DNA from 3 places in the Streptomyces sp. BK79 genome. Region 3 is predicted to be linked to each of the others. Evidence: predicted binding sites of a transcription regulator. Region 3 holds the regulator's gene; each other region holds the start of a gene.
What was found. Region 3 encodes HrcA, which represses chaperone genes, less so after heat shock. Its sites were predicted from a motif close to TTNGCACTCNGNNNNNCNGAGTGCNAA; they were not measured.
Positions count from the first base shown of each region.

Region 1: a site for HrcA is predicted at 2,088-2,114, ahead of groES (co-chaperone GroES). Genes of this name have one in related genera too.
Region 2: a site for HrcA is predicted at 2,666-2,692, ahead of groL (chaperonin GroEL). Genes of this name have one in related genera too.

Region 1 is NZ_JBHVOC010000006.1:126,262-131,746, forward strand. Features, by position in the region: gene ACFIF2_RS09385 (methyltransferase domain-containing protein) at 1-226, opposite strand, end outside; gene ACFIF2_RS09390 (polysaccharide deacetylase family protein) at 317-1,258, shown strand; gene ACFIF2_RS09395 (polysaccharide deacetylase family protein) at 1,255-1,974, shown strand; gene groES (co-chaperone GroES) at 2,261-2,569, shown strand; gene groL (chaperonin GroEL) at 2,688-4,313, shown strand; gene ACFIF2_RS09410 (hypothetical protein) at 4,416-5,485, opposite strand, start outside.
Region 2 is NZ_JBHVOC010000014.1:165,056-170,540, forward strand. Features, by position in the region: gene ACFIF2_RS19305 (NADH:flavin oxidoreductase) at 1-648, opposite strand, end outside; gene groL (chaperonin GroEL) at 878-2,503, opposite strand; gene ACFIF2_RS19315 (cold-shock protein) at 2,837-3,040, opposite strand; gene ACFIF2_RS19320 (MoaD/ThiS family protein) at 3,470-3,745, opposite strand; gene thrC (threonine synthase) at 3,742-5,055, opposite strand; SAM riboswitch class I at 5,074-5,221, opposite strand; gene ACFIF2_RS19330 (glucosyl-3-phosphoglycerate synthase) at 5,356-5,485, shown strand, end outside.
Region 3 is NZ_JBHVOC010000004.1:87,316-92,800, reverse strand. Features, by position in the region: gene ACFIF2_RS06065 (hypothetical protein) at 1-79, opposite strand, end outside; gene ACFIF2_RS06060 (16S rRNA (uracil(1498)-N(3))-methyltransferase) at 206-955, opposite strand; gene ACFIF2_RS06055 (nitronate monooxygenase) at 952-2,037, opposite strand; gene dnaJ (molecular chaperone DnaJ) at 2,237-3,373, opposite strand; gene hrcA (heat-inducible transcriptional repressor HrcA) at 3,374-4,390, opposite strand; gene ACFIF2_RS06040 (MBL fold metallo-hydrolase) at 4,556-5,290, shown strand; gene ACFIF2_RS06035 (DUF3097 domain-containing protein) at 5,325-5,485, shown strand, end outside.

The DNA of each region.
Region 1 (5,485 bases), on a different contig from region 3:
CGGGCGTGAAGAACATCCGCCCGGCGTCCTCGGCCCCGAACTTCGCCACCGCCCGCTGCCGCAGCCGCGCCTGCCCGAGCGCCGCCGACACCAGCTCGGCGGGATGCGTGCGCCGCAACCGGGTCGCGACGGCCAGTTCCCGCGCGGGATCGGTGTCGCGCACCTCGTCGAGGAGGGCGCGGCCGGCGGGGGTGAGCAGGGCGAGGAGGGCGTCGAGGTCGTTCACCGGGACATTGTGGGCCAGTCGGTGGATGGTGCGCCTCCGGCGCGGTGTCGGGCACGGTCCGGCCGGGCGGGGCTGCGAGGATCCGGCACCATGCGAGCAGTCGTACAAAATGACAAAAGCCGGGTGTCCAGGGCATTCCGGCCGTCCTCCCCGAGGCTCCGGACGCGCGGCGGTGTCGCCGTGCTCGCCGTCGCCGCCCTCGCCTCCGGCTGTGCGCAGGACGCCTCCGGGACGCGGGGCGCGTCCGGCGGGGAGCCCCTGCAAGCACCCCCGGCCCGCGCGCTCGACGCCTACGCCGGCAAGCTCCGCGCGGCCCAGGCCGCCCGGGTCGCCGCCGCCGAGCGCTGGAAGCTGGAGAAGGTCCCGCTGACCGCGCCGCCGCCCCCGGCGAAGAAGCCGGAGATCAAGGCCCGCGAGGGCTTCGAGGTGAGGGGCCAGGAGAACCTCCCGCCGGTCTTCACCTCGATCCCCACCGAGAAGAAGATCGTCTTCCTCACCATCGACGACGGCGCCGAGAAGGACCCGGCGTTCCTGCGGATGATGAGCGAACTGAAGGTCCCGTACACCGCCTTCCTCAGCGACTACCTGGTCAAGGAGGACTACGGCTACTTCGAGAAGATGCGGGACCGCGGCGTCACCCTCAACAACCACACCCTGAACCACCCCTACCTGCCCGCCCTGTCCTACCGCGAGCAGAAGCGCGAGATCTGCGGCATGCAGGACGTGATCGAGGAGCGCTACGGCAAGCGCCCCGCCCTCTTCCGCCCGCCCTACGGCAACTACAACCGCGACACCCTGCGCGCGGCCAAGGCCTGCGGCATCCGGTACGTCCCGATCTGGAACGAGGAGGTCTTCGCCGACCACTGGGACTACCGCGAGTGGGACCGGAAGATCCACCCCGGGGACATCGTCCTCACCCACTTCCGGGGCGCGGACGACTGGGGCGGCACCATGCGCGACATGGTCCGCGCCTTCCTCGACAAGGTCACCGCCGAGGGATACGCCGTGGCCCGGCTGGAGGACTACCTGTGAGGCGCGGGCGGTTCCGGCCGGCCAGTGCCGCCCTGGCCGCCGTCCTGCTCACCGGCTGCGCCCAGTTCACCGACCCCGCGCGGCCCCCGGCGGCCGGGGAGCCGGCCCAGGGCAGCGACCGGGGCCAGAGCCTGCCGCCCGTCGTCGACCACGTCCGCACCACCGACCGGGTCGTCTTCCTCACCTTCGACGACAGCGCCGAGCGCGACCCGTCCCTCACCGGGCTGATCCGCGCACGGCGGCTGCCCGTCACCCTGTTCCTCACCGACACCGTCGCCGGACCGGCGTACGGCCACTTCGCCCGGCTGCGCTCGGTCGGGGCGAGCCTCCAGAACCACACCCTGGACCACCGCTCCCTGCGCGGCCTGCCCTACGCGGGCCAGCGGGCCGAGATCTGCGGCCAGCAGACCAAGCTCAGGTCCCGCTTCGGCGTCCGCCCCCACCTCTTCCGCCCGCCCTACGGCACTCACGACACCGTGACCCTGCGCGCCGCCGCCGACTGCGGCATCGCGGCGGTCGTCCTGTGGCGGGCGGCCGTGAACGCCGACGGCGACCTCACCTACACCCGGGGCGACCACCGCCTGCACCCCGGCGACATCGTCGCCGTCGACCCGGACCACCCCACGGGTCAGGGCCTGAGCGCCCGCACGGCACGCCTGCTGGAGACGATCGAGGAGCAGGGGCTGAGGGTGGGCCGCCTGGAGGACTACCTCTGAGGACTGCCTCTGACCCCCTCGACGCCGGGCGAGGTTCCCACCCGTCCCCCACCCGCGCGGGGTGCGACACGGCCCGGCGTTCACCCCGAAACTCCGCCGACGCGCCGCGGGCATTGGCACTCCGCTTGACCGAGTGCTAATCGCGGTCATAGTCTCGGGTCTGGCACTCCCCCCTGGAGAGTGCCAACACAGCGACGGGCAGGTCCGGCACCCGCGACGACGGATCGACCTGGTCGCCACCTCAGACAGTTAACCCCGTGAGATCTCCGAAGGGGGAGGTCGGATCGTGACGACCGCCAGCTCCAAGGTTGCCATCAAGCCGCTCGAGGACCGCATCGTGGTCCAGCCGCTCGACGCCGAGCAGACCACGGCTTCGGGCCTGGTCATTCCGGACACCGCCAAGGAGAAGCCCCAGGAGGGCGTCGTCCTGGCCGTGGGCCCGGGCCGCTTCGAGGACGGCAACCGTCTTCCGCTCGACGTCAGCGTCGGCGACGTCGTGCTCTACAGCAAGTACGGCGGCACCGAGGTGAAGTACAACGGCGAGGAGTACCTCGTCCTCTCGGCCCGCGACGTGCTCGCGATCATCGAGAAGTAGTTCACCCGAAGTACCCAGCTTTTCCACTGCGCCCCTGGCCCCCGCGACCGTTAAGAAGCCGGGCGTCCGGGGCGCAGTGCCGTATAACCCCAAGATTTCCGAGAGGGCTCACGCTCCCATGGCGAAGATCCTGAAGTTCGACGAGGACGCCCGTCGCGCCCTCGAGCGCGGCGTCAACAAGCTCGCCGACACGGTGAAGGTGACGATCGGCCCCAAGGGCCGCAACGTCGTCATCGACAAGAAGTTCGGCGCCCCGACCATCACCAACGACGGCGTCACCATCGCCCGTGAGGTGGAGATCGAGGACCCGTACGAGAACCTCGGCGCCCAGCTGGTGAAGGAGGTGGCGACCAAGACCAACGACATCGCGGGTGACGGTACGACCACCGCCACCGTGCTGGCCCAGGCCCTGGTCCGCGAGGGTCTGAAGAACGTCGCCGCCGGTGCCTCCCCGGCGCTGCTGAAGAAGGGCATCGACGCGGCCGTCGCCGCCGTGTCCGAGGAACTCCTCGCCACCGCGCGCCCGATCGACGAGAAGTCCGACATCGCCGCCGTCGCCGGTCTGTCCGCCCAGGACAGCCAGGTCGGCGAGCTGATCGCCGAGGCGATGGACAAGGTCGGCAAGGACGGTGTCATCACCGTCGAGGAGTCCAACACCTTCGGTCTGGAGCTGGACTTCACCGAGGGCATGGCCTTCGACAAGGGTTACCTGTCGCCGTACTTCGTGACGGACCAGGAGCGCATGGAGGCCGTCCTCGAGGACCCCTACATCCTCATCAACCAGGGCAAGATCTCCTCCATCGCGGACCTGCTGCCGCTGCTGGAGAAGGTCATCCAGGCGGGCGCCTCCAAGCCGCTGCTGATCATCGCCGAGGACGTCGAGGGCGAGGCCCTGTCGACCCTGGTCGTCAACAAGATCCGCGGCACCTTCAACGCGGTGGCCGTCAAGGCCCCGGGCTTCGGCGACCGCCGCAAGGCGATGCTCCAGGACATGGCCGTCCTCACCGGCGCCACCGTCATCTCCGAGGAGGTCGGCCTCAAGCTCGACCAGGTCGGCCTGGAGGTGCTCGGCACCGCCCGTCGCATCACCGTCACCAAGGACGACACCACGATCGTCGACGGTGCCGGCAAGCGCGACGAGGTCGAGGGCCGCATCGCCCAGATCAAGGCCGAGATCGAGAACACGGACTCCGACTGGGACCGCGAGAAGCTCCAGGAGCGCCTCGCCAAGCTGGCCGGCGGCGTGTGCGTGATCAAGGTCGGCGCCGCCACCGAGGTGGAGCTGAAGGAGCGCAAGCACCGTCTGGAGGACGCCATCTCCGCGACCCGCGCCGCGGTCGAGGAGGGCATCGTCTCCGGTGGTGGCTCCGCGCTGGTCCACGCCGTCAAGGTCCTCGAGGGCAACCTCGGCAAGACCGGCGACGAGGCCACCGGTGTCGCGGTCGTCCGCAAGGCCGCCGTCGAGCCGCTGCGCTGGATCGCCGAGAACGCCGGCCTGGAGGGTTACGTCATCACCTCCAAGGTCGCCGAGCTGGACAAGGGCCAGGGCTTCAACGCCGCCACCGGCGAGTACGGCGACCTGGTCAAGGCCGGCGTCATCGACCCGGTGAAGGTCACCCGCTCCGCCCTGGAGAACGCGGCCTCCATCGCCTCCCTCCTCCTGACGACCGAGACCCTGGTCGTCGAGAAGAAGGAAGAGGAAGAGCCGGCCGCCGCGGGCCACGGCCACGGCCACTCGCACTGAGCGCGGCACTGAGCTGAGCTGAGCAAGCAGAACGGTGCCCAGCGCCCCCACGGGGGGTGCTGGGCACCGCGCGTTCCCGCGTCCCGTGTCACCGAGGAGCCGTCACAGCAACCCGCTCAGCGGCAGGACCCGCTCGCCGAGCCGCCCCCGCAGCCGGCCCCCGGCGGTGTCGGCCTCCGCGAGCCAGTCGGCGGCGACCAGAGGTCCGGCGTGCCCGGCGACGTCCTCGGGCCGCAGTCCGCAGAACGAGGCGACCGCGCCGAGATCGAGACCGTCGTCCCCGGCGCCTTCGCCCCGCTCGCCGAGACCCCCGTCGGGACGGCTGTGGGCGGCGGTGTACACCGCGAGGAGCCGGGTGGCGGCGCCCGCCTTCTTCTTCCGCAGCTTCCGGTCGCCCACCACCCGCTGCGCCCACCCCGACAGCCGTGCGCGGGTGACCTTGCCGAAGGAGAGCGGACGGCGCTCGGCGGGCAGCAGCGAGGGGACGGTGACCTGGGTGGGTTCCTCGGGCCGTGAGTCCAGCGCGTCGGCGACGGTGACCTCGTCCGGCAGCAACAGCCAGCCGACGTCGACGAGTTCCTGGAGCACCCGCTCGGCATCGCCCTGCAACCAGCCGCCGAGGTCCTGCCCGGTGACGTTCCCCGTGCCGGCGCGCGCGGCCCGCAGGGCGAGCATGAGCACCGCGAGCCGCGCCTCGGCCCCGGGGAGCGGGGCGTGGACCCGGACGTACTCCAGCACGCCACGGGCGTGCGCGCCCTGACCCCGGGTCAGCAACCGCTGGACCACCGGTCCTTCCCCGTCCACCGTGAGGCCGAGGCGGTTGGCGTTCATCTCGCGGGTGGTCCGCGCGGCCGCCGCCGCCCGGTCCGCTTCCTCCCGCAGGGACGCGTCGCCGGTGGCGGCCGCCCACGCGGTGAAGGCGCGGGCCTTGCGGTCGTGGAGTCCGGCGAGGAGGGCGAGGTCGGGTTCGGGCCGCCGCTGGTACGCCCGGAACGCGTCCCCGAGTTCGGTCAGCTCCAGGCGCAGTACCTCGGGCTGGAGGTCGTCCGGCACGATCCGCTGCGCGATCTTCGCCGACCGCCTCTTCGCACGCCGGTCCGGCGCTTCGGGCCGTGCGGCGGTACGGGCCCGGGGCAGCGGCGCGGAGGGGGCACCCGGGGCGGAGCCACCGG
Region 2 (5,485 bases), on a different contig from region 3:
GATCTCGGCGGCGAAGCGCGTGCGGGAGACGGGGTCGCCGCCGTAGGCGTCGGTGCGGCGGTTGGTGCCCGCCCACAGGAACTGGTCGACGAGGTAGCCGTGGGCGCCGTGGATCTCCACGCCGTCGAAGCCGATGCGCTCGGCGTCGGCGGCGGCGTCGGCGAAGGCGCCGATGACGTCGTCCAGGTCGCGCTGGGTCATCGCCCTGCCGGTGGCCTCGTCCTCGCCGATGCGCAGGCCGGAGGGGCCGACGGCGGGGGCGTCGGCGAAGGGCGGCTCACCCTGCTTGCGGACCATGCCGATGTGCCACAGCTGCGGCACGATCGTGCCGCCCGCCGCGTGCACGGCCTCGGCGACCTTCGCCCAGCCGGCGAGCTGCTCCTCGCCGTGGAAGCGCGGCACGCGGTCGCTCTGCCCGGCGGAGTCGTGCCCGACGTAGGTGCCCTCGGTGACGATCAGGCCGACACCGGCGGCGGCGCGGCGCGCGTAGTACGAGAGCACGTCCTCGCCGGGGACGCCGCCCGGGGAGAACATCCGGGTCATCGGCGCCATCGCGACGCGGTTCGGGACGGTCAGGCCGTTGATGGTGGCCGGGCGGGCGAGGAGGTGCGCGGCGCGCGAGGCGGTGTCGGAGGCGGTGACGGTCACGTGGGGGCTCCTAAGGAGGTACCAGTGGGTATGTGCGCGTGCATAGAGGGTGCCTCCACGACAACAGGCGCACCCGTCGCGGCCATTCCGTCCACGGCCCCCGACCGGCGTGATCCGTCGCACATCGCGGCCGCGGGGGCCCGCGGGAACGCCCGAGGGCGGCACCCCCTGCCGGAACAGGGAGTGCCGCCCTCGGTACGTGACGGACGGTCGATCAACCAGAGGTCGATCAGAAGTCCATGTCACCGCCCGGCATGCCGCCCGGGGCGCCGCCCGCGGCGGCCTTCTCCGGCTTGTCGGCGATGACGGCCTCGGTGGTGAGGAACAGCGCGGCGATGGAGGCGGCGTTCTGCAGCGCGGAACGGGTCACCTTCGCCGGGTCGATGATGCCCTCGGCGATCATGTCGACGTACTCACCGGTCGCGGCGTTCAGGCCGTGGCCGACGGTCAGGTTGCGGACCTTCTCCACGACGACGCCGCCCTCGAGACCACCGTTGACGGCGATCTGCTTCAGCGGGGCCTCCAGGGCGAGCTTCACGGCGTTGGCGCCGGTCGCCTCGTCACCCGTCAGCTCCAGCTTCTCGAAGACCTGGGAGGCCTGGAGCAGGGCCACGCCACCACCGGCGACGATGCCCTCCTCGACGGCCGCCTTCGCGTTGCGCACGGCGTCCTCGATGCGGTGCTTGCGCTCCTTGAGCTCCACCTCGGTGGCGGCACCGGCCTTGATGACCGCGACGCCGCCCGCGAGCTTCGCCAGGCGCTCCTGGAGCTTCTCGCGGTCGTAGTCCGAGTCGCTGTTCTCGATCTCGGCGCGGATCTGGTTGACGCGGCCGTTGACCTGGTCGGTCGAGCCGGCGCCGTCGACGATCGTGGTCTCGTCCTTGGTGATGACGACCTTGCGGGCGCGGCCCAGGAGGTCCAGGGACGCGTTCTCCAGCTTGAGGCCGACCTCCTCGGAGATGACCTCGCCGCCCGTGAGGATGGCGATGTCGCCGAGCATGGCCTTGCGGCGGTCGCCGAAGCCCGGGGCCTTGACGGCGACGGACTTGAAGGTGCCGCGGATCTTGTTGACGACCAGGGTCGACAGGGCCTCGCCCTCGACGTCCTCGGCGATGATCAGCAGCGGCTTGCCCGACTGCATGACCTTCTCCAGGAGCGGCAGCAGGTCCTTGACGTTGCCGATCTTGGAGTTGGCGATCAGGATGTACGGGTCGTCGAGCGACGCCTCCATACGCTCCATGTCGGTGGCGAAGTACGCCGAGATGTAGCCCTTGTCGAAGCGCATACCCTCGGTGAGCTCCAGCTCCAGACCGAAGGTCTGGGACTCCTCGACGGTGATGACGCCTTCCTTGCCGACCTTGTCCATCGCCTCGGCGATCAGCTCGCCGATCTGGGTGTCGGCGGCGGAGATGGAGGCCGTGGAGGCGATCTGCTCCTTGGTCTCGACGTCCTTGGCCTGCTCGAGCAGGGCGGCGGAGACGGCCTCGACGGCCTTCTCGATACCGCGCTTGAGGGCCATCGGGTTGGCGCCGGCGGCTACGTTGCGCAGGCCCTCCTTGACCAGGGCCTGGGCGAGAACGGTCGCGGTGGTCGTACCGTCACCGGCGACGTCGTCCGTCTTCTTGGCGACTTCCTTGACCAGCTCGGCGCCGATCTTCTCGTACGGGTCCTCGAGTTCGATCTCCTTGGCGATGGAGACACCATCGTTGGTGATCGTGGGGGCGCCCCACTTCTTCTCGAGGACGACGTTGCGGCCCTTGGGGCCGAGCGTCACCTTGACGGCGTCCGCGAGCTGGTTCATGCCGCGCTCGAGGCCGCGCCGTGCCTCCTCGTCGAACGCGATGATCTTGGCCATGTGAAGTGGTCCCTCCAGGACTGGGGGTGATTCCTTCGGACCGCGCCCGCGCCCGCGACGGACGGCTCGCCGGCCTCGTGGTTCCTTCCCCACCCGGCCTGCGGGCCTCACCGACCCGGTCCTTCGTTGTCACTCTCACCTTCAGAGTGCTAACGCCAATGATTAGCACTCGCCCCTGCCGAGTGCAAGCGCCTGCCGGGGATCCGCGCCCGCGCTCAGCCACCCGCGAACAGGGACCCGGACGGGTGTCCGGGCAGCCCGAAGGGCCCGCACCCCCCGGGAGAGGTGCGGGCCCTTCGGAGAAGAACCGTTTACTTGCGGTGGCCGAACGTCTCAGGCACTGAGGCGAACCATGTCGGCCTGCGGGCCCTTCTGACCCTGCGAGATCTCGAACTCGACCCGCTGGCCTTCTTCGAGGGTGCGGTAGCCGTCCATCTGAATCGCGCTGTAGTGGACGAAAACATCCGCACCACCGTCGACCGCGATGAAGCCGTACCCCTTCTCCGCGTTGAACCACTTGACGGTGCCCTGAGCCATGCCTAACTCCCCTATTACTGGCCCTTGCACAGATCCGCACTTCGCGGACCCGGGTCAGACCTCACCCCCCACGACTGGGGGCGTGCGCCGGAACGCGTCGACCGCGGCTGAATGTATCTGTCCAACTGCCGTCTGCAACAGGTCAGTCGGACGAGAAATCTGGACGCACCCGGTCCGGAATAGGGCGAAGTTTCACTGCAATTCGGATCAATTCCGGGTACGCAAAAGGCGCAAAAGCCGCGAAAAGGGCCCGCACTTTGGCTGCTTCTTATCGGGCGAGCGGCAGGGAATTCAGGCTCCCCGATCTCTTGATCGGGAGCGCGTTCCCCAACTCTACCGCGCTCAATCACATGGAATTGCCCCCTCCGCTTCTCTTACGGAGAGGGCAATACGCACTACGAGGTGTATCAGCCGGGAGCCGGCCCGGTGTCAGCCGCCGGCGACCGCCGGAATGATGGAGACGCCCGCACCGTCCGGCGTCACCGTCTTGAGGCCCTGCTCGAAGCGGACGTCGTCGTCGTTGACGTACACGTTGACGAAGCGACGCAGCTTGCCCTGGTCGTCCAGGACGCGGGCGGCGATGCCGGTGTGGTTCTTCTCCAGGTCGGAGATGACCTCCCCGAGGTTCGCGCCCTCGGCGCTGACCTCGGCCTGCCCGCCGGTGTAGGTGCGCAGGATGGTCGGGATGCGAACGGTCACGCTCATGCGAGGCCAGCCTCTCGGAAGGAGTCCAGGTTCGGGCGGATGGTGGCGGTCAGGCCGGTGCCGGCCACCGCGTCGAGGGTCTTGAGGCCGTCGCCGGTGTTGAGGACGACCGTGGTGAGGGAGGGGTCCAGCGCGCCGCTGTCGACCAGCTTGCGCGTCACGCCCACCGTCACCCCGCCGGCGGTCTCCGCGAAGATGCCCTCCGTGCGGGCGAGCAGCTTGATGGCGTCGACGACCTGCTCGTCGGTCACGTCCTCCACGGCGCCACCGGTGCGGCGCGCGATGTCGAGGACGTAGGGGCCGTCGGCCGGGTTGCCGATGGCCAGCGACTTGGCGATGGTGTTCGGCTTCTGCGGGCGGACGACGTCGTGGCCGGCCTTGTACGCGGTGGACACCGGGGAGCAGCCCTCGGCCTGGGCACCGAAGATCTTGTACGGCTTGTCCTCGACCAGCCCGAGCCTGATCAGCTCCTGCAGCCCCTTGTCGATCTTCGTGAGCTGGGAGCCGGAGGCGATCGGGACGACGATCTGGTCGGGCAGCTTCCAGCCGAGCTGCTCGCAGATCTCGTACGCGAGGGTCTTGGAGCCCTCCGCGTAGTAGGGCCGCAGGTTGACGTTGACGAAGCCCCAGCCCTCGCCGGCCGGGTCGCCGATCAGTTCGGAGCAGAAGCGGTTGACGTCGTCGTAGTTGCCCTCGATGCCGACCAGCTCACCGCCGTAGACGGCGGCCATGACGACCTTGCCCTGCTCCAGGTCGTGCGGGATGAACACGCAGGACCGGAAGCCGGCGCGGGCGGCGGCGGCGCCGACGGCGCCGGCCAGGTTGCCGGTGGAGGAGCAGGAGAGGGTGGTGAAGCCGAAGGCGCGGGCGGCCTCCAGGGCCTGGGCGACGACGCGGTCCTTGAAGGAGTGCGTCGGGTTGCCGGAGTCGTCCTTGACGAACAGCTTGCCGGGCTCGACACCCAGCTCGCGCGCGAGGTTGTCGGCCTGGACGAGCTTGGTCCAGCCGGGGTTGATGTTCGGCTTGGTCGCCACGTCGGCGGGGACGGGCAGCAGCGGCGCGTAGCGCCAGATGTTCGCGGGACCCGCCTCGATCCGCCCTCGCAGCTCCTCGGTGTCGTAGGCCGAGAAGTCGTAGGCGATCTCCAGCGGGCCGAAACACTCCTCGCAGGCGAAGAGCGGGCCGAGCGGCACACGGTGGCCGCACTCGCGGCAGGAGAGCGCCGCGGCGGGACCGAGGTCGACCGGGGAGGCGGCGGAGGGGGTGGAAGCGGTGGTGTCGGTGGTGCTTTCGACAGTCTGCACAGCCATGTGAGGCGAGGCCCTTTCTCCTCATCTTCCTCACGACGCATCTCGCCGTGAGACGGATTTGGCACCTTCCCTAGCCGGGAGCCTCGCCACGTCCGTGTGACAAGAACCGACTGGAGGGTTGCCGGGGCTTCATCGGGCCGTATCCCTCTGCCCCTCTGGATGAGCGGTGTTCAGTTGTTGGTCACGCGGCGACCCCGGCATGCGAAGGTCACCCGCGTTGTTCAAGACTGTAACCGACGGCCACGGCTGTTGAGATAGTCGTCCGAACCGCGAGATGGATCACAGAGGGAGCCCCGGACCGTGCTGGAAGAAGTCGAGCGCTGGCTGAGCGCACGCTCCTGGTCCGTCGCGGACCGGCCCCTCCAGCAGCTCCTGGCCGCCAAACGCGCCACCGGTCAGTCGGTCAGCGTGGTGCTCCCCGCCCTGAACG
Region 3 (5,485 bases):
ACGCGGCGACGCCGCCGACGGCCACGACCGCGCCGACGGCCACCGGAGCCACTCGTCGAATCCGCCTCAACGCCCCCATGGAGGGCAGCCTGCCACCGGCGCGGCGCCGGCGGTAGGGCGCATACGGCCACTCCTCACCACCGCGGCGGGACGGGCGGCGCGGGCCGGACGGCGCGGTCCGCCGCCCGGTGCCGGCGGCCGCCCGTCAGGACCAGCGGCCGGTACGGGCCAGGAGTACGGCGGCCGCGGCGGTGCCCGCGGTGGAGGTGCGCAGGACACTGCGTCCCAGCCGGTAGGGCCTGGCTCCGGCCTCGGCGAAGAGCGCCAACTCCTCGGGCGAGACGCCGCCTTCGGGGCCGACGACCAGCACGATGTCGCCGGCGGCGGGGAGTTCGGCGGCGGCCAGGGGCTCGTCGCCGCTCTCGTGGAGTACGGCGGCGAAGTCGGCGTCGGCCAGAAGTGAGGCAACCCGCTTGCTCGTCGCCGCGTCCGCGACCTCGGGGAAGCGGACCCGGCGGGACTGCTTCCCGGCCTCCCGGGCCGTGGCCCGCCACTTGCCGAGCGCCTTGAGGCCCCGGTCGCCCTTCCACTGGGTGACGCACCGGGACGCCTGCCACGGCACGATCGCGTCGACGCCGACCTCGGTCATCGTCTCGACGGCCAGCTCTCCGCGGTCGCCCTTGGGCAGGGCCTGGACGACGGTGATGCGGGGCCGCTCCTCGGGCTCCTCGTGGACGCTTTCCAGGTCGGTGACGACCAGGCGGTCCTTGCCCTCGGCGGCCTTCACCACGCCCTCGGCCCAGTGCCCGCGCCCGTCGGTGAGGACGACGTCCTCACCGGGCCGCAGCCGCTTCACGGAGACGGCGTGCCGTCCCTCGGGGCCGTCGAGGACGTACTCGCCCCCGGGCAGCGCTCCCGGCGCCAGGGAGTCGACCACGAACACCGGTGCCGTCATCGGCCCGTCCCTCCCGTCAGGAAGTCCGACAACGCTGTCCCGGCGCCGGCGAGTTCGGCCGCCAGCACCTCCACGAGCTGTCCGGCGGGCAGCTCCCGGGCCATCCGGTGGCCCTGTCCCGCCCAGAGCGCCATGCCCTGCGCGTCGCCCGCCCTCGCGGCCGCCTTGCGCAGCGGCGCGGTCAGGTGGTGCAGCTCCGGGTAGGCGGCGGGGGCGTAGGGGCCGTGCTCGCGTACGAAGCGGTTGACCAGGCCGCGGGCGGGGCGGCCGGAGAAGGCGCGGGTCAGCTCGGTGCGGACGAACAGGGGGTTGGTCAGCGCCTGCTTGTGCAGGGCGTGCGCGCCGGACTCGGGGGTGGCGAGGAAGGCGGTGCCGAGCTGGGCCGCGTTCGCGCCGGCCGCGAGGACCGCGGCGATCTGGCCGCCGCGCATGATGCCGCCGGCGGCGATGACGGGCAGGCTCACCGCCTCCCGGACCTGGGCGACCAGCGACAGCAGTCCGGTGCCGGCGGCGCCCGTCTCCGGGTGGTCCCGGTGGGTGCCCTGGTGTCCGCCGGCCTCGGCGCCCTGCGCGATCACCGCGTCGGCGCCGGATCTCTCGACGGCGCGGGCCTCCTCCGCGGTGGTCGCGGTGACCAGGGCGAAGGTGCCGACGCGGTGCAGGGAGTCGACGACCTCACGGCTCGGGACGCCGAAGTGGAACGACACCACCGGCACCGGGTTGTCCAGCAGCACCGCGAGTTTGGTCTCGTAGCCGTCGTCCCGGCCGCTGTCGGGGTCGCCCAGCTCCGTCTCGTACCAGGCGGCCTCGCCGGCCAGCTGGTGGGCGTAGACACCGACGGAGGCGGGGTCGGGTGTCTCGGGCTGCGGCATGAAGAGGTTGACGCCGAAGGGGCGGCCCGTCAGTCCCCGCAGTTCCTTGATCTCCTGGTACATCCCGTCCGCGGTCTTGTACCCGGCGGCCAGGAATCCCAGCCCGCCCGCCTCGCAGACCGCGGCGGCGAGCCGGGGCACGGAGATGCCGCCCGCCATGGGCGCCTGCACGATCGGGTAGGGGAAGAGATCGGTCAGTGCGGAGGACATGAGCGCATGTTGTCACGTCCTCGGAACAAGTCCGAATCCGGGCTTCCGTTGGCATAGGCCAGGAGCATCCACCACGAAACGCCTCCGGCGGAGGCACGGGAAAGCCCCTGACGGTGATCACCGTCAGGGGCTTTCCGAGGTCGTCCCCGGGTCGTCGACAGGTCGTCCCCGGGTCGTCGACAGGTCGCGCGAGGAGCTGTCAGCGTCCGTTGAACGCGTCCTTCAGCCGGGAGAACAATCCCTGCTGGCCGGGCTGGAACTGCCCGGTCGGGCGCTCCTCGCCGCGGAGTTTGGCCAGCTCGCGCAGGAGGCGCTCCTGTTCGACGTCGAGCTTGGTCGGGGTGGTGACCTCGACGTGGACGATGAGGTCGCCCCGGCCGCCGCCGCGCAGGTGGGTGACGCCCCGGCCGTGCAGCGGGATCGACTGGCCGGACTGGGTGCCCGGGCGGATGTCGACCTCCTCCATGCCGTCGAGCGTCTCCAGCGGCACCTTCGTGCCGAGGGCCGCCGCCGTCATCGGGATGGTGACCGTGCAGTGCAGGTCGTCACCGCGGCGCTGGAAGGTCGAGTGCGGCAGCTCGTGGATCTCGACGTACAGGTCGCCGGCGGGGCCGCCGCCGGGGCCGACCTCGCCCTCGCCCGCGAGCTGGATCCGCGTGCCGTTGTCGACGCCCGCCGGGATCTTCACGGTCAGCGTGCGCCGGGAGCGGACCCGGCCGTCGCCCGCGCACTCGGGGCACGGGGTCGGGACCACGGTGCCGAAGCCCTGGCACTGCGGGCAGGGCCGCGAGGTCATGACCTGGCCCAGGAAGGACCGGGTGACCTGCGAGACCTCACCGCGGCCGCGGCACATGTCACACGTCTGGGCCGACGTGCCGGGCGCCGCGCCCTCGCCGTTGCAGGTGTTGCAGACGACGGCCGTGTCGACCTGGATGTCCTTGGTCGTCCCGAACGCGGCCTCGTCCAGCTCGACCTCGATGCGGATCATCGCGTCCTGGCCCCGGCGGGTGCGCGAGCGCGGCCCGCGCTGCGACGCCGTACCGAAGAAGGCGTCCATGATGTCCGAGAAGTTCCCGAAGCCACCCGCGCCGAAGCCGCCCGCGCCACCGCCGGCGGCCTGCGAGAGGGGGTCGCCGCCGAGGTCGTAGACCTGCTTCTTCTGCGGGTCCGACAGCACCTCGTAGGCGGCGTTGATCTCCTTGAACCGCTCCTGGGTCTTCGGATCGGGGTTGACGTCCGGGTGCAGCTCGCGGGCGAGCCTCCGGAACGCCTTCTTGATCTCGTCCTGGGAAGCGTCGCGGCGCACGCCGAGTACGGCGTAGTAGTCCGTGGCCACCTACGACTCCGCCAGGATCTGTCCGACGTACCGTGCCACTGCGCGTACCGCTCCCATCGTTCCCGGGTAGTCCATGCGGGTCGGTCCGACCACGCCGAGCTTGGCAACCGCCTCGCCGCCCGAACCGTAGCCCACCGACACGACGGACGTGGAGTTGAGTCCCTCGTGGGCGTTCTCATGACCGATACGGACGGTCACGCCCGGATCCTTCGCCTCGCCCAGCAGCTTGAGGAGCACGACCTGCTCCTCCAGCGCCTCGAGGACGGGCCGGATCACCAGGGGGAAGTCGTGCCCGAAGCGGGTCAGATTGGCGGTGCCGCCGATCATGAGCCGCTCCTCGTTCTCCTCGACCAGCGTCTCCAGGAGAGTGGAGAGCACCGTCGAGACCGTACCGCGGTCCTCGGCCTCGAAGGCGTCGGCCAGGTCCTCCACCAGGCTCGGCACGTCCGAGAACCGGCGCCCGGCGACCCTGCTGTTGAGCCGCGCCCGCAGGTCCGCGAGGGACGCCTCGCCGAACGGCGCCGGACAGTCGACCATCCGCTGCTCGACCCGGCCGGTGTCCGTGATCAGCACCAGCATCAGCCGCGCGGGCGCCAGCGACAGCAGCTCCACGTGCCGCACGGTCGAGCGGGTCAGCGACGGGTACTGCACGACGGCGACCTGCCGGGTGAGCTGCGCGAGCAGCCGCACCGTGCGGGCCACCACGTCGTCCAGGTCGACGGCGCCCTCCAGGAAGTTCTGGATGGCACGCCGCTCGGGCGCGGTCATCGGCTTGACGCCGGCCAGCTTGTCGACGAAGAGCCGGTAGCCCTTGTCGGTCGGGATGCGCCCGGCGCTGGTGTGCGGCTGGGCGATGAACCCCTCGTCCTCCAGGGCCGCCATGTCGTTGCGCACGGTGGCCGGGGAGACGCCGAGGTTGTGCCGCTCGGTGAGGGCCTTGGAGCCGACCGGCTCCTCGGTGCCGACGTAGTCCTGGACGATGGCGCGCAGCACCTGGAGCCTGCGTTCACTGAGCATCGGCGCGCGCACCTCCAGAAGTCGTCCGCCCGGTGTCCTCTCTGGCACTCACGGCGCGCGAGTGCCAGCCTTCCCCGGCCCAGTGTACGGCCGTGGGGTACGCCCTCGGCAAGGCCGGTCACCGTCGCCGTGCCCGAAGGCGCCCTCCTCGATAGCGTCGCCGCCATGAGCGTGATGTGGGAAGACCTGGAGTGGGAGCGGTTGGCCCCGGGGGTGGGGCGCCGCCGGCTGCCGGGGTGGGACTGCACGGCGGGGCTGGTGGTCGGCGCGGGCGCGGCGCTGATGGTGGACGCCGGGTCGAGCCTGGCGGAGGGCGCTCGGCTGCGCACGTGGGCGCGGGAACTCACCGGCCACCGTGTGACGCATCTCGCCCTGACGCACCCGCACTTCGACCACGTCTTCGGCGCGGCGGCGTTCGCGGGGGTGGAGGTGTACGGCGCGGTGGGCACGGACGCGGTGTTCGCGCGGGGCGGACACGGGCGCGGGGCGCTGCGGGCGGACGCGGTGGCGGAGGGGCTCGACGCGGGGCAGGCGGAGGAGGCGGCCGACGCGCTCGTCGCCGTCCGGCACGAGGTGTGCGGCGAGTGGACGCTCGACCTGGGCGGCGGCCGGCAGGCGCTGCTCGCCAACGTGGGGCCGGGCCACACCGGCCACGACCTCGCGGTGCTGGTGCCGGGCGAGGTGGAGGTCGTCTTCTGCGGCGACCTGGTCGAGGAGTCCGGCGAACCGCAGGCGGGCCCCGACGCCGTACCGTCGCACTGGCCCGCCGCCCTGGACCGGCTGCTGGACCTCGGCGGCGAGGACGCGCTGTACGTGCCCGGTCACGGAGCGGTGGTGGACGCGGCGTTCGTACGGGCCCAACGGGACGCGCTGGCCGCCCGGTTCGGCGTGTCGCGCTGATCACGGCGCGCCCGTTTCTCGTATCGTCGGCAGAATGCGCCAGTACTCCGCCGACCTGACCCCTCCGTGGAAGAAACCGCAGCCGGTACCGGAGGTCCCGGCCGACCCCGGCCTGGTGGTCGAGGAGCCCGGCACCGGGTTCTGCGGGGCGGTGATCGGCTGCGAGGCGGGCACGGTGACGCTGGAGGACCGCTT